Regions from separate parts of the Streptomyces sp. JW3 genome, predicted to be linked through region 1. Evidence: riboswitches for the same ligand, from Rfam matches in the RefSeq annotation. Region 1 holds a riboswitch; the other holds the start of a gene.
The links. Region 1 has a riboswitch for cyclic di-AMP ahead of ACTT8P_RS06950 (transglycosylase family protein). Riboswitches for the same ligand answer to the same signal wherever they lie in the genome.
Positions count from the first base shown of each region.

Region 2: linked by a shared signal. The riboswitch ahead of ACTT8P_RS16960 (LysM peptidoglycan-binding domain-containing M23 family metallopeptidase) and the one ahead of ACTT8P_RS06950 (transglycosylase family protein) in region 1 are both predicted to bind cyclic di-AMP.

Region 1 is NZ_JBQOUX010000010.1:68,175-75,526, forward strand. Features, by position in the region: gene ACTT8P_RS06930 (Ppx/GppA phosphatase family protein) at 1-708, opposite strand, end outside; gene ACTT8P_RS06935 (DUF501 domain-containing protein) at 705-1,238, opposite strand; gene ACTT8P_RS06940 (FtsB family cell division protein) at 1,269-1,754, opposite strand; gene eno (phosphopyruvate hydratase) at 1,850-3,130, opposite strand; gene ACTT8P_RS06950 (transglycosylase family protein) at 3,376-4,095, opposite strand; cyclic di-AMP (ydaO/yuaA leader) riboswitch at 4,099-4,287, opposite strand; gene ACTT8P_RS06955 (transglycosylase family protein) at 4,463-5,449, opposite strand; gene ACTT8P_RS06960 (cytochrome P450 family protein) at 5,619-6,872, opposite strand; gene ACTT8P_RS06965 (nucleoside triphosphate pyrophosphohydrolase) at 6,898-7,352, opposite strand, start outside.
Region 2 is NZ_JBQOUX010000036.1:46,531-53,882, reverse strand. Features, by position in the region: gene dxs (1-deoxy-D-xylulose-5-phosphate synthase) at 1-147, shown strand, start outside; gene ACTT8P_RS16980 (aspartate aminotransferase family protein) at 148-1,533, shown strand; gene ACTT8P_RS16975 (helix-turn-helix domain-containing protein) at 1,599-2,228, shown strand; gene ACTT8P_RS16970 (DUF6126 family protein) at 2,225-2,344, shown strand; gene ACTT8P_RS16965 (tyrosine-protein phosphatase) at 2,381-3,178, opposite strand; cyclic di-AMP (ydaO/yuaA leader) riboswitch at 3,684-3,845, shown strand; gene ACTT8P_RS16960 (LysM peptidoglycan-binding domain-containing M23 family metallopeptidase) at 3,850-4,644, shown strand; gene ACTT8P_RS16955 (SGNH/GDSL hydrolase family protein) at 4,883-5,668, shown strand; gene ACTT8P_RS16950 (MBL fold metallo-hydrolase) at 5,814-7,007, shown strand; gene ACTT8P_RS16945 (SRPBCC family protein) at 7,062-7,352, opposite strand, start outside.

The DNA.
Region 1 (7,352 bases):
CGAGTCGTACGCCGGGAGGTTCTGGGCGATCGCCGAGATCGTCGTCACCGAGCCGGCCAGGCCGACCAGGGTGCGGGCCTCGGCCAGCGGGACGGTCTGCCCGGCGAGGTCGAGGGCCGCCTCGATGTCCGCCCGCATCGCCGCGATCTGCTCCTCCGCGGGCGGGTCGGTGACCGCCCCGTCCGCCACCAGGTGCCGTTCGGTCATCCGGACGCAGCCCACGTCGACCGAGCGGGCGGCGCGGACCTGGTCGTCGCCGACGACGAACTCCGTCGAGCCGCCGCCGATGTCCACCACCAGGAAGGGCCGGTGCAGGTCGGTGCGGCCGGTCAGTTCCCTGGTGGCGCCGGTGAAGGAGAACTCGGCCTCCTGGTCGCCGGTGATCACCTCGGGTTCGACGCCGAGGATGTCCAGGACGCCGCGGACGAAGTCGGCGCGGTTCTCGGCGTCCCGGGAGGCGGAGGTGGCCACGAAGCGGACCCGTTCGGCGCCGTGCTCCTTGATGACCGACGCGTACTCGCGGCACGCGGCGAAGGTCCGCTCCAGCGCCTCCGGGGCGAGGCGGCCGGTGCGGTCGACGCCCTGGCCCAGGCGGACGATCGTCATCCGGCGGTCCAGGTCGGTGAGCGTGCCGGTGGCCGGGTCGGCGTCCGCGACCAGCAGGCGGATGGAGTTCGTACCGCAGTCGACGGCGGCTACCCGGGTCACTTCTCGTCCTCCCCTCGGGCGGTGCTCACGCACGGGCCCTTGCGCCACCACTCGGGCAGCATCTCGATCGCCTCGTCGCCCAGCGGGTTCACCCCGGGCCCGGCGGCCAGCGAGTGGGCGACCAGGACGTGCAGGCACTTGACCCGGTCCGGCATGCCGCCCGCGCTCGGGAAGCCGGTCAGCTCCTCGATCTCGTCGCGGCGCCGGATGTAGTCCTCGTGCGCGGCGCGGTACGCGGCGGCCAGCTCCGGGTCGGTGGCGAGCCGCTCGGTCATCTCCTTCATCACCCCGTTGGCCTCAAGGGTGCCGATCGCGGAAGCCGCCTTGGGGCACGTCAGGTAGTACAGCGTCGGGAACGGCGTCCCGTCGGGCAGCCGGGGGGCGGTCTCCACGACGTCCGGCTGCCCGCAGGGGCACCGGTGCGCGATCGCGCGCAGGCCGCGCGGCGGACGGCCGAGCTGCTGCCGGAACGCCTCGACGTCCGCGTCGGTGGGCTCGGTGCGCGGGGTGGGCGGCGGGGGCGTGTGCATGACTGGCTTCTGTCGGTCTTCCTGTGGGTCCTACTGGTGGTGGCTGGTGGCGGCGTCGGCCTTGTCGACCCCGTCCCAGACGGTGCGGTACCAGGGCCGGCCGGCCGCGCCGAGTCCGGCCCGGGACTGCTTCGCCGTGCCCGGGTCGATGACGACGAAGCCCGTCTCCCCCGGCATCACATAGTGCAGCCGCAGCCGGATCTGCTGCTCGGCGTAGGCGTCGTCCTGCCAGCGGGCCTTGAGGTCGCGCAGGTCCTCGACCCGCTGCCGGGCCTCCTGCTTCTCCCGCTGGAGGTCGGCGATCTCGGCGCGCTGGGCGACGTACTGCCGTATCGGGTAGGCGAGCACCACGACCAGGGAGCAGATCACCATCACCAGCAGCGCGGCCCGGCCGGTCAGCCGGGAGCGGCGGGCCTGGCGCTTGGTCTGCGAGCGGTAGACCCGGGCCGCCGTCTGCTCCCCCAGCGCCCGGATGCGGGTCGCGGTGGAGAAACGGTCCCGGTCCTTCACGGCCATCGCTCTTCCGCCTCCCGTGCACGCGCGTACGTCCCCGCACACGGTACGGGACCGGGTACGGGGACGTACGTACGACGCTGCCTACTGAGGGGCGGTCAGCCCTTGAAGCGGGGGAACGCCGAACGGCCGGCGTACACCGCCGCGTCGTCGAGGATCTCCTCGATGCGCAGCAGCTGGTTGTACTTGGCGACGCGCTCGGAGCGGGCCGGGGCGCCGGTCTTGATCTGGCCGCAGTTGGTGGCGACGGCGAGGTCGGCGATGGTGACGTCCTCGGTCTCGCCGGAGCGGTGCGACATCATGCACTTGAAGCCGTTGCGCTGGGCCAGCTCCACGGCGTCCAGGGTCTCGGTCAGCGAGCCGATCTGGTTGACCTTGACCAGCAGCGCGTTGGCCGCGTTCTCCTCGATGCCGCGGGCCAGGCGCTCCGGGTTGGTGACGAACAGGTCGTCGCCGACCAGCTGGACCTGGTCGCCGAGGCGCTCGGTGATGGTCTTCCAGCCGTCCCAGTCGTCCTCGAACAGCGGGTCCTCGATGGAGACCAGCGGGTACGCCTCGACCAGCTCGGCGTAGTAGTCCGTCATCTCGGCGGCGGTGCGCTCCTTGCCCTCGAAGGAGTAGACGCCGTCCTTGTAGAACTCGGAGGCGGCCACGTCCAGGGCCAGGGCGATCTGCTCGCCGGGGGTGTAACCGGCTTCCTTGATCGCTTCGAGGATGAGGTCGAGCGCGGCGCGGTTCGACTCCAGGTTCGGGGCGAAGCCGCCCTCGTCGCCGAGACCGGTGGACAGGCCCTTGTTCTTCAGGACCTTCTTCAGCGTGTGGTAGACCTCGGCGCCCCAGCGCAGCGCCTCGGAGAAGGACTCGGCGCCGATCGGCGCGATCATGAACTCCTGGATGTCCACGTTGGAGTCGGCGTGCGAGCCGCCGTTCAGGATGTTCATCATCGGAACGGGCAGCAGGTGCGCGTTCGGGCCGCCCAGGTAGCGGAAGAGGGGGAGGTCGCTGGCCTCGGAGGCGGCGTGCGCGACGGCGAGCGAGACGCCGAGGATGGCGTTGGCGCCGAGCGAGCCCTTGTTGTCGGTGGCGTCCAGGTCGAACATGGCCTGGTCGATCAGCCGCTGCTCGGTGGCGTCGTAGCCGACCAGCTCCGGGCCGATCTGCTCGATGACGGCGAGGACGGCCTTCTCCACGCCCTTGCCGAGGTAACGGTTGGCATCGCCGTCACGGAGTTCGATGGCCTCGAAGGCACCGGTGGAGGCGCCGGACGGAACGGCGGCACGACCCGTGCTGCCGTCGTCGAGGCCGACCTCGACCTCGACCGTGGGGTTGCCTCGGGAGTCCAGGATTTCCCGGGCTACGACGACGTCGATGGACGGCACGAGCATCTCCTTCTTCAATGTGACGCTTCTGTGTGACGCGGGTGCGCGGTACGCGCGGCTCTGCGGGACGAGCCTAACCGGCCCGGGGCGATCGGCCAGCCGGTCACCCACCCGTTGGACAGAACCGAGAGTAAATTGTTTCCGAACGGAACAAAAGCGCTCCGCGAACCGGACATGACCCCGCCCCGGTGCGTACGGGGGAACACGCACCGGGGCGGGGAGCTTCGCGCCGCTTACTTCGGGGGCTACTTCAGGTGCAGCTGCTGGCCCGGGTAGATCAGGTCGGCGTCGTCGACGATGTCGCCGTTCAGCTTGAACAGCTTCGCCCAGCCGCCGTCGACGTCGTGCGCCTCGGCGATCGAGCTGAGGGTGTCGCCCTTGACCACCTTGTACTCGCCGTCCCCCTTCTCGACCTTCTTGCCGGTCGGGGTGGTGACGGTCTTGTCGGACTTCTGCGTGGTCTCGGCCGCCGGGCGCTCCTGGGAGCGGGAGGCCGGCTGCTCCTGGGTCTCACGGGTCTCGGTGGAGCCGCTGGAGCTGTTGGAGCCGCTGCTCTGGCTGTCGCTCTCGTCGGAGGAGCCGGTGTAGCCGCCGGCCCCCGACAGGCCGGTGCCGCAGCTCGGCCAGGCGCCCTTGCCCTGCGCCGCGAGCACCTTCTCGGCGACCTGGATCTGCTGGCTCTTGCTGGCCTGGTCGGCGGTGGAGGCGTACTGCGTGCCGCCGTAGGCCGCCCAGGTGGAGGCGGAGAACTGGAGCCCGCCGTAGTAGCCGTTGCCGGTGTTGATGGACCAGTTGCCGCCCGACTCGCACTGGGCGACGGTGTCCCACTCGGACTCGGAGGCGGCGGAGGCGCTGCCGGCCGCCATCAGCGGGGCGGCGACGGCGGCACCGGTCACGCCGGCTATGGCGATGACACGAGTGGCCTTGGACGGACGGCGGTGCTTGCCCTTGCTGGAAAACAGCATGGTTGATCCCCTCACCGACGCCTGCGAGGTGAGCTGTCGGGTTCGGGCCGGTTCGGTTGCCCGGCCGTGTCACGTGCGTACTCACTTGCGTATTACGCACGGACACGGCTTCACCCCTAGCCGCTCCGGCTCAACTGCCCGGTGCGGCGCCTACCTTGGGTCCCCCGCTCCTGCCTGCGGCGCTTGCGCGACGACTGTTCCCGGGCTGCCGCTGGCAGGATTCGGCGTTGCGGCGGCCGGGGCCCGCGATGGCGAGCGGTCCTGACCGTAGACAGGACCCGGGCGGATTTACAAAGACGATCAGGGCTTCTGAGACCTATCTCTCACGGCGTTTAATACGGACATTCAGCCCGAACCGTGACGTGAACTACCGCTGCTTTTCGACCGGTTCGACCCCAACAGCAAGCTTCTGACCGGGCAGGATGTGGTCGGGGTCGGCGCCGACGGTGTCCTTGTTCTCGGCGTAGAGGGAGGACCATCCCCCGGCGAGGTCAAGGGAGTCGGCGATGGCCCACAGGTTGTCGCCGGCCCGCACGGTGTACGTCCCGTCGCCCGCGTCCCGCGCCGTCTCGTCGTCACGCGAGGCGTGCCGCCCGGAGGCCGACTCGGAACGGCCGCTCGCCGTCTCGTCGTCCGCGCTGCCGCCCCGGTGCCGGCCGGCGCCGGTGTCGGTGAGGCTCGAAGTGCCAGGAGCGGGTTCGAGGTTGTCGGCGCTGTCACCGATGCCCGCGGTGTCACTCTTGGTGGTGGGCTCGTCGCTCGCCTCGTCGGTGGGCGAGGCGGATTTGGATGAAGTGTCGGACTTGGGTGATTCGTCGCCGCTGTCCGAGGAGTCGGTGGGGGAGTCGGTGGACTCGGTGGCCGACGGGGACGCCGAGGAGTCGGAGTCGGTCGAGTCGGTCGCGTCGGTCGCGTCGGACGAGTCGGTCGCGTCGGACGAGGTGGAGGAATCAGACGAACTGGATGAATCGTCCGAGGCGCTGCCGTCCAGGCCCGCCAGCAGCCCGCAGGTCGGCCAGGCGGCGATGCCCTGGGCCGCCAGGACCTTCTCGGCCACCCGGATCTGCTGGGAGCGGCTGGCCTGGTCGGCGCTGGTGGCGTAGGCGAGGCCGCCGTACGCCTCCCAGTCCTCCTGGGACATCTGCAAACCGCCGTAGTAGCCGTTGCCGCCGTTCTGGCTCCATGCGCCGCCGGTCTCGCACTCGGCGACACGGTCCCAGGTCGTACCGTCGGCCGCGTGCGCGCCGGTGGCTCCGAGGAGCGGGATCGCGATGGCGGAGCCGGTGACTCCGGCAGCGACGACCAGGGCCGGGGCCTGGCGGGGGCGACGGTGTCGGCCGTTCCCGGAGAGCATGCGGAGACCTTTCACAAGACAGCAGGGCCCGCACGGCGATTGATGCTCGGTGCCGCGCTGATCCGTGAACGTATAGGCATACGATCACTCATCACAAGTTCATGCCGTGTAGATCACATGGAGATCACAGAGGTGACTGCGTGTCACCTTTGCGGTTGCGACGGTCTCTTCAGGCGACCGAGGTGAACGCCACCGGCAGGGTGCGCAGACCGCGCATGATGAGGCCGCCGCGCCAGCGCAGTTCGGCCGGGTCGGCGGCCAAACTCAGGTCGGGCAGCCGGGTCAGGAGCGTGGCGAGCGCGGTCTGCCCCTCCAGCCGGGCCAGCGGGGCGCCGAGGCAGTAGTGGATGCCGTGGCCGTAGCCGAGGTGCTGGCTGTCGCGGCGGGAGAGGTCGAGGGTGTCCGGGTCGGTGAAGCGGGCCGGGTCCCGGTCGGCGGCGGCGAGCACGACGAGCACCGGGTCGCCGACGGCGATGTCCTGGCCCGCGAGGGTCAGCGGCCGGGTGGCGAACCGCCAGGTGGCCAGCTCGACCGGACCGTCGTAGCGCAGGAGTTCCTCGACGCCGGTCGCCAGCAGGCCGCGTTCCCCGGCGGCGAGGGAGTCCTGGAGGCGGCGGCGCTGCTCGGGGTGGGTGAGCAGGGCGTACGTGCCGTTGCCGATGAGGTTGACGGTGGTCTCGAAGCCGGCGAAGAGGAGGATGAAGGCCATCGCGGCGGCCTCGTTCTCGGTGAGGTGCTCGCCGTGGTCGGAGGCGCGGATCAGGCCCGAGATCAGGTCGTCGCCCGGGTCGGCGCGCTTGCGGTGGATGAGGTCGGCGAGGTAGCCGCGCATCTTCTTCACCGACCGCGCGACCCCGCCCCGGGGCCCGCCGCCGTGCCGGATCATCATGCCCGCCCAGTCCCGGAAGTCGTCCTGGTCCTCGCGGGGGACGCCGAGCAGGTCGCAGATGGCGTAGATGGGGAGCGGGAAGGCGAACTCGTGGATGAGGTCGGCGCTGCCGGTGTGCGCGAACTGGTCGATGAGCCGGTCGGTGAGTTCCTGTACGCGGGGTGCGAACTCGGCGACGCGGCGCGGGGTGAACGCCTTGGAGACCAGTCGCCGCAGCCGGGTGTGGTCCGGCGGGTCGATGTTGAGCAGATGGGTCATCAGCTCGGCCTTGCGCTCGCCCGGGATGCCGGTCTTGCCCTTGGCGTGGGCGCCTTCGGCGTGGTGCGCCGGGTTCTTGGACAGCCGGGGGTCGGCGAGCGCCTGCTTGGCGTCGGCGTACCGGGTGACCAGCCAGGCCTCCACCCCGCTGGGCAGCTTGGTGCGGTGCACGGGGGCGTGCTCGCGCAGCCAGGCGTAGGCGGGGTAGGGGTCGCTCGCGAACTCCCAGGTGAACAGTTCGGGGGCGGTGCTGGCGGGATGGGCGCGGTCGGTCACGCCTCGACCGTATCCGGCCCCGCGCTCACCTCGGCGTCCGCGTCTCCGCTTCCCGGATCGCGTCCCGGTAGGCGCGGGCCGCCGCGCGCAGGGCCGCCTCCGGGTCGACGCCCTCGGCCTCGGCGCGTGCGGCCAGCGCCAGCAGTTCGTAGCCGAGTCCCGCGCCGCGGGGCAGCGGGACGTCCAGGTCAGCCGTGCGCACCCGGGAGGCCAGTTTGGCGGCGAGGGCGAGGCCGGGCTGGCCGAGCGGGACGCCCTCGGTGACGGAGGTGCGCTGCTTCGCGTCCTGCTTGGCGCGCAGCCAGAGCGCCCGCACTTCCTCCGGGGTGGTCGCGGTCTCGTCGCCGAAGATGTGCGGGTGGCGGTGGATCAGCTTGGCGACGATGGTCCCGGCCACGTCGTCGATGGAGAAGGGGGACTCCAGGTCCTCCTCCGCGATCCGGGAGTGGAAGACGACCTGGAGGAGGACGTCGCCGAGTT
Region 2 (7,352 bases), on a different contig from region 1:
GGCATCCCGGAGCAATTCCTCGCGCACGCCAAACGGGCCGAGGTGCTCGCCGACATCGGCCTCACCCCGGTCGAGATCGCCGGCCGGATCAGCGCGAGCCTGGCCCTCGCGGCAGGACCGCTCGCGTCAGGACAAGGAGAGAACTGAATGTCCAAGGAGTTCGACCTCGGCGCGCTCTTGGCCGAGCGCGGGGCCGAGCGGTACGAGCTGCACACCCGGCACCTCAACCACCAGCTTCCGCGCATGCTGCGCACCATCGGCTTCGACAAGGTCTACGAGCGCGCCGAGGGCGCGTACTTCTTCGACGCGGCCGGTGCCGACTACCTCGACATGCTGGCCGGCTTCGGGGTGATGGGCCTCGGCCGTCACCACCCGGTCGTGCGCGAAGCGCTGCACGACGTCCTCGACGCCTCGCTCGCCGACCTGACCCGCTTCGACTGCCAGCCGCTGCCCGGCCTGCTCGCCGAGAAGCTGCTCTCCCACAGCCCGCACCTGGACCGGGTGTTCTTCGGCAACAGCGGCACGGAGGCGGTGGAGACCGCGCTGAAGTTCGCCCGGTTCGCCACCGGCCGGCCGCGCGTCCTGTACTGCGACCACGCCTTCCACGGGCTGACCACCGGCTCCCTGTCGGTCAACGGCGAGGGCGGCTTCCGGGACGGCTTCGCGCCGCTGCTGCCGGACACCCCGGTGCCGCTCGGCGACCTCGACGCGCTCGCCCGCGAGCTGAAGAAGGGCGACGTCGCCGCCCTGATCGTCGAACCCATCCAGGGCAAGGGCGTGCACGAGGCGCCGCCCGGCTATCTGCGCGCCGCCCAGGAACTGCTGCACCGGCACAAGGCGCTGCTCATCGCCGACGAGGTGCAGACCGGCCTCGGCCGCACCGGCACCTTCTACGCCTACCAGCACGAGGCCGGCGTCGAGCCGGACCTGGTGTGCGTGGCCAAGGCGCTGTCCGGCGGATACGTGCCGGTGGGCGCCACCCTCGGCAAGGACTGGATCTTCAAGAAGGTCTACTCCTCGATGGACCGGGTGCTGGTCCACTCGGCCAGCTTCGGCGCCAACGCGCAGGCCATGGCGGCCGGGCTGGCCGTCCTGCACGTGATGGCCGACGAACGGATCGTCGAGAACGCCCGGACCACCGGTGACCTGCTGCGCTCCCGGCTCGCCGCCCTCATCGACAAGTACGAGCTGCTCGCCGACGTACGCGGCCGGGGGCTGATGGTCGGCATCGAGTTCGGCCGGCCCAGGTCACTGAAGCTGCGCAGCCGCTGGACCATGCTCCAGGCCGCCCGCAAGGGCCTGTTCGCGCAGATGGTGGTGGTGCCGCTGCTCCAGCGGCACCGCATCCTCACCCAGGTCTCGGGCGACCACCTGGAGGTCATCAAGCTCATCCCGCCGCTGATCGTGGGGGAGCGGGAGGTGGACCGGTTCGTGGACGCCTTCACCGAGGTGATGGACGACGCGCACAGCGGCGGCGGACTGATGTGGGACTTCGGCAAGACGCTGGTGAAGCAGGCGGTGGCACACCGCTGAGGCGGTCTTTTGCCTGTGGGGCAAAAAAGTTGTCCCACAGGCAAAGGTGCGGCTGAATGGAAGGCATGAGCCCTTCGGAAGCCTCGGGCCCCTCGGACACCGAGCCGGCGGCGGATCTGACCGCCGTCGCTCCCCAGCTCCGCGCGCTGCGCCGCCGCGCCTCCCTCACCCTGGAGGCCGCGGCCCGCGCCGCCGGACTCTCCCCGGCCCACCTCTCCCGGCTGGAGACCGGACAGCGCCAGCCCTCACTGCCCATGCTGCTGGCGCTGGCCCGTATCTACGCTACGACCGTCTCGGACCTGCTCGGTGAGACGGCCGCCGAACGGGACGCCGTGGTCCGCGCCGCCGACACGGAACCGATCGCCGCGGGCGGCTGGACGTACTGGCCGGCCGGCGCGTCCGGCCGCGGCATGCAGGCCCTCAGAGTCCAGGTGCCGTACGGCTCCCAGGGCGACATCGTGCGCGTGCACCCCGGCGAGGAGTGGCTGTACGTGCTCGGCGGGCGGCTGCGGCTGCGGCTCGGCGACACCACTCAGCTGCTCACCCGCGGGGACAGCGCGCACTTCGACTCGCTGACCCCGCACCGCATCGCGGCCCAGGATCCCGACGGGGTCGAGCTGCTGTTCGTCCACACCCTGCTCCAGAGCCCCACGGCCGCGCTGTGCCTGGGCCCCACCGACGGAGTCACACCATGAGCGACATCGAGGAGAAGTTCCCCCGCGCCCTGTGGGTGCGGCTCATCATCTACATCGCCGTGGGCCATGTCTTCGCGGCCTTCGTGTACTTGCTCTTCGAGGTGGGCGCGAAGTGACGTCCCGCGCGAGGGTCCCAGTCCGCGCGAGGTGTCTCAGTCGAGCAGGCGGTCGCGCAGCCGTTCCCGGGTCCCGGGGGTGATCCGCAGCCCCCGCTCCAGGTAGGCGTCGACGCCGCCCCAGGTCCGCTCGACGGTCTCGAACGCGGCCGTCAGATACTCGGCACGCGCGTCGAACAGAGGGCTCAGCAACTCCATGACCTCGGCGGAGTAGGCCGACTCCGAGGTGCCGCTGCGCTTCACCTTGTACCGGCGGTGCTTCTCGTTGGACTTCAGGTAGTCCTCGACGATCGCGTCCCGCTCGACGCCCAGCGCGAGCAGCGTCACCGCGATGGACAGCCCCGCGCGGTCCTTGCCGGCCGCGCAGTGCATCAGGGCCGGGACGCTGTCCTCGGCCAGCGCGTGCAGCACCCGGGAGTGCTCGGCGGTGCGGTCCGTGATGATCGAACGGTACGAGGCGATCATCCGGTCCGCGCCCTTGCCGCCATCGAGGATCTCGCGCAGCTGGTCGAGGTCGCCGTCGCGGACCATCTTCCAGAACTCGGCGCCGTCGGCGGGGTCGGACAGCGGCAGGTTCACATTGCGCACGCCCGGCAGGGTCACGTCGGGGCCTTCGAGCTTCTGGTCGGCCGCGTTGCGGAAGTCGAAGACGGTGTGCAGGCCCAGGCCGGCGAGGAACGCCGCGTCCTCGGCGGTCGCGTGGGCGAGGTGGCCGCTGCGGAACAGCACGCCGAACCGCACCCGCCGTCCGTCGGTGGCCGGCAGCCCGCCGACGTCACGGAAGTTACGTACCCCGGCCAGCTCCGGCTCGGTCGACGGGACCTGTTGCGTCATGGAGGCTCCTCACGGTCGCGCACACCGCCGCGGCTCGGCGGTCCGCACGGACCGACGATACGGCATGACCCCGCCCGGACCCGGCCGTGTTCCGAGGTCCCGCGGACCGCCCCGGGACCGGACTGAACAGGGTGCCGACCGTGCCGCCGAGCCGGGCGTCCACACGATCGATCTGACCGTTAAGTCCCAATGGATACGAATAGTTCGTTTTCCTTTAACGTGCCCCGATCCAGCGGTATATGAGCGAAGGCGCGTGAGCAGCGTCATATCCGTACCTGGTGGTGACGAGAAGCCTTTCGCCATGCGCACGTAATCGACGTGCTCTCAAAGGGTTTTCGCTGAAGGGTGAAGATCCTTAATCCACGGAGAGTGACCGGGAATTGGTCGGCCATTCCCGCACAGTGCGAACTACGGGCCGGCATCGGCTTGTCCACGCGTGTTCCCGTCACTTACGTTCACCACCGATCCGGACGGACGCCTAATCCTGCCGCCGCCCGGAGACCCCACCCACTCACCACCCGTGTTCGGCAGGAGCGGGGGACCCACAGGTAAAACCGCCTGTTCCGGTTCCCGGGACGGCTAGGGGTAAAGCCGCGCCTTTTCCGGCGCGGCCGGGCAGCTCCAGCCCGCACCCGACAGCTCACCTCGCAGGCGCCGGAGAGGAATTCGTCATGCCCGCGAAGGGTAAGCACCGCCGTACCAGGACCCAGCGTCTGACCCGCACGCTCGCCGTCGCCACGACCGGCGGCGCCGCACTCGCCCTGCCGCTCGTCGGAGCGGCCGGCGCGCACGCCGCCCCCGCCGCCCAGTCCGACTCCGCGAAAACCGCGCAGACCTACACCGTGCGCGCCGGTGACTCGCTGGCGAAGATCGCCGACGCGCAGCACGTCAGCGGCGGCTGGAAGAAGCTCTACGAGGACAACCGCGCCGCCGTCGGCTCGGATCCCTCGCTGATCCGCCCCGGCCTGAAGCTCACCCTCGGCGCCGGGGCCGAGGCGTCCGCCACGGCCGAGAAGAAGACGACGGCGCAGCCCGCGGCGGACACCTCCACCGCGGCCACCGGCTTCGTCGCCCCCGTCGACGGCGCCACCGAGGGCACCCCGTACCACCAGTCCGGCAGCATGTGGTCCAGCGGCTACCACACCGGCACCGACTTCGTCGTCCCGACCGGCACCTCGGTGAAGGCCGTCGGCGCGGGCACCGTCGTCACGGCCGGCTGGGGCGGCGCGTACGGCAACCAGGTCGTCATCAAGCTCGCCGACGGCCACTACGCCCAGTACGCCCACCTGTCCGCGCTCTCCGTCTCCAGCGGCGACGCGGTGACGGCGGGACAGCAGCTCGGCCTCTCCGGTGCCACCGGCAACGTGACCGGCCCGCACCTGCATTTCGAGATCCGCACCACGCCGGACTACGGCTCGGACATCGACCCGCTCGCCTACCTGCGGTCGCAGGGCGTCTCCGTCTGACGCCGGCTGCCCCAGCCCCGTGCTCACCGAAGGCCGGACCCCGATCCCCGGGTCCGGCCTTCGGTGTGGGTGACCTGTGGAACGGCGCTCACTTATTCCGGAATTGGCCAACACTTTAGAAGTGGCCTTTCTCACCGCTCGTCAACCCCGTCCTACGGTCGCGTAGGTCACAATCCAAGGTGAATCATGGGTCGACGTGGCAGACGATTCGAGAAGTGAGAAGAGTGCCGGCAAGGCAGTGATCGGGTCGTACGTGGCGGTGGGGGACAGCTTCACCGAGGGGGTCGGCGACCCCGGCCCCGACGGGGCGTTCGTCGGCTGGGCCGACCGCTTCGCCGTCCTGCTCGCGGACCGGCGGCCCGAGGGCGACTTCACGTACACCAACCTCGCCGTACGCGGGAAGCTGCTCGACCAGATCGTGGCGGACCAGGTGCCCAGGGCGGCCCGGCTCGCACCGGACCTGGTCTCCTTCTGCGCGGGCGGCAACGACATCATCCGGCCCGGCACCGACCCGGACGAGCTGGCCGAGCGGTTCGAGCGGGCGGTCGCCGCGCTCACCGCCACGGCCGGCACCGTCATGGTGACCACCGGCTTCGACACCCGCCGGGTGCCCGTCCTCAAACACCTGCGGGGCAAGATCGCCACGTACAACGGGCATGTGCGGGCCGTCGCCGACCGCTACGGCTGCCCGGTGCTCGACCTGTGGTCGCTGCGCAGCATCCAGGACCGCCGCGCCTGGGACACCGACCGGCTGCACCTCTCGCCCGAGGGGCACACCCGGGTGGCGCTCCGGGCCGGCCAGGTGCTCGGCCTGCCGGTGCCGGCCGACCCGGAACAGCCCTGGCCGCCGCTGCCGCCGCGCGGCACCCTCGAGATCCGCCGGGACGACGTGCAGTGGGCGCGGGAGTACCTGGTGCCGTGGTTCGGGCGCCGGCTGCGCGGTGAGTCCTCCGGCGACCACGTGACAGCCAAGGGCACGCTGTCGGCGGACGACATCAGGATGCGGATCTCGGCGGTGGCGTGAGACGGCGGGGCGGGGGACCGCCGAGCGGGACGGCTGAGTTCCCGGAAACCGGTGATACGCGGTGGGCGTAAGTGACCTGCGGCGAAGGCCGCTGTCACACCGGACGACCATAATGAAGGTCTGTCCTACTCCACTTGGAGGTACCGTGGCCGGTTTCCGTTCCCCCAGCTCCGGGCTCCGCGCGCTGCGGCCCGAGGCCTTCGGCGCGGACCCGAGCGGTGAGCGCATGGCGCGCATCCGCAGATCACCGCACTTCGCGAACGGCGTCTTCCAGAACCCGGGAGGCACCGCCCGCACCCGGCCCTCCGGATCGACGTCGCAGCTCGCCAAGAGCTACCTCGACCGCCAGGCTCGGGCCCGCCGGGCCCCGGCCGGCACCATCCCGGTGCACCCCACCACCGTCGCCGACCTGTCCCGTCCCCCGGCCACCGGTCTCCGGCTGACCTGGGCCGGGCACTCCAGCGTCCTGGCCGAGATAGACGGGCAGCGCGTGCTCTTCGACCCGGTCTGGGGCGAGCGCTGCTCCCCGTTCCCGTTCGCCGGACCCAAGCGGCTGCACCCGGTCCCGCTGCCGCTGGCCGCCCTCGGCCCGGTGGACGTCGTGGTCATCTCGCACGACCACTACGACCACCTCGACCTGCCCACCATCAAGGCACTGGCCGGCACGGACACCCTGTTCGCCGTGCCCCTCGGCGTCGGTGCCCACCTGGAACACTGGGGCGTGCCCGCGGACCGGCTGCGCGAACTCGACTGGCACGAGTCGACCAAGATCGGCGGCCTCACCCTGACCGCCACCCCGGCCCGCCACTTCTGCGGCCGGGCCCTGCGCAACACCCAGCACACCCTCTGGGCCTCCTGGGTGGTCGCCGGACCGGAACACCGCGTCTACCACAGCGGCGACACCGGCTACTTCGACGGCTTCAAGGACATCGGCGCGGCACACGGCCCGTTCGACGCGACGATGATCCAGGTCGGCGCGTACTCCGAGTTCTGGCCGGACATCCACATGACCCCGGAAGAGGGCGTCCGGACCCACCTCGACCTCCAGGGCGGCCGGCCCGGCGGTGTGCTGCTGCCGATCCACTGGGGCACGTTCAATCTGGCGCCGCACGCGTGGGCGGAGCCGGGAGAGTGGATGAAGGACGCCGGCGAGCAGGCCGGCCAGCCGGTGGTGTTCCCCCGCCCGGGCGAGCCGTTCGAGCCGACGGGGGAGCTGCCGGTGGAGGCGTGGTGGCGGTCGCTGTCCGGGCCGATCGCGCGTCCGTGGCGTCGTGCGGGAATCGCTGAGGGCGCGGCCGGCACGAGCAAGGGGGATCTCGACCTCGCGGGGGAGCGGTGACGTCGGCCGGGCTCGAACGGTGGGTCCGGCGCGGGCGATGGACGAACCCGGGGATCAGCCGGTACCGCCGAGAGGTCCCTCGCCGGACTCCACCAGTTCCTTGAGGCGGGCCAGGTCGGCGGCGACCATGTCGGCGTCGCGCTCGAAGTCGGCATCGCTGGTCTCCGGCCCTCGACGGAGGGTGAACACCACTTCGCTCCCCGCGCCGTTGGCGATCACGCGGACCGGGTTGTAGACGGTCTCTCCGGAGGGCAGCGTGACGTCGTGGTCGAGCACGCCCAGCTCGTTGGGCGGGGTGAAGGTGATCACGACCCGTCCCATGGGGGAGTACTCCGCGACCCAGTG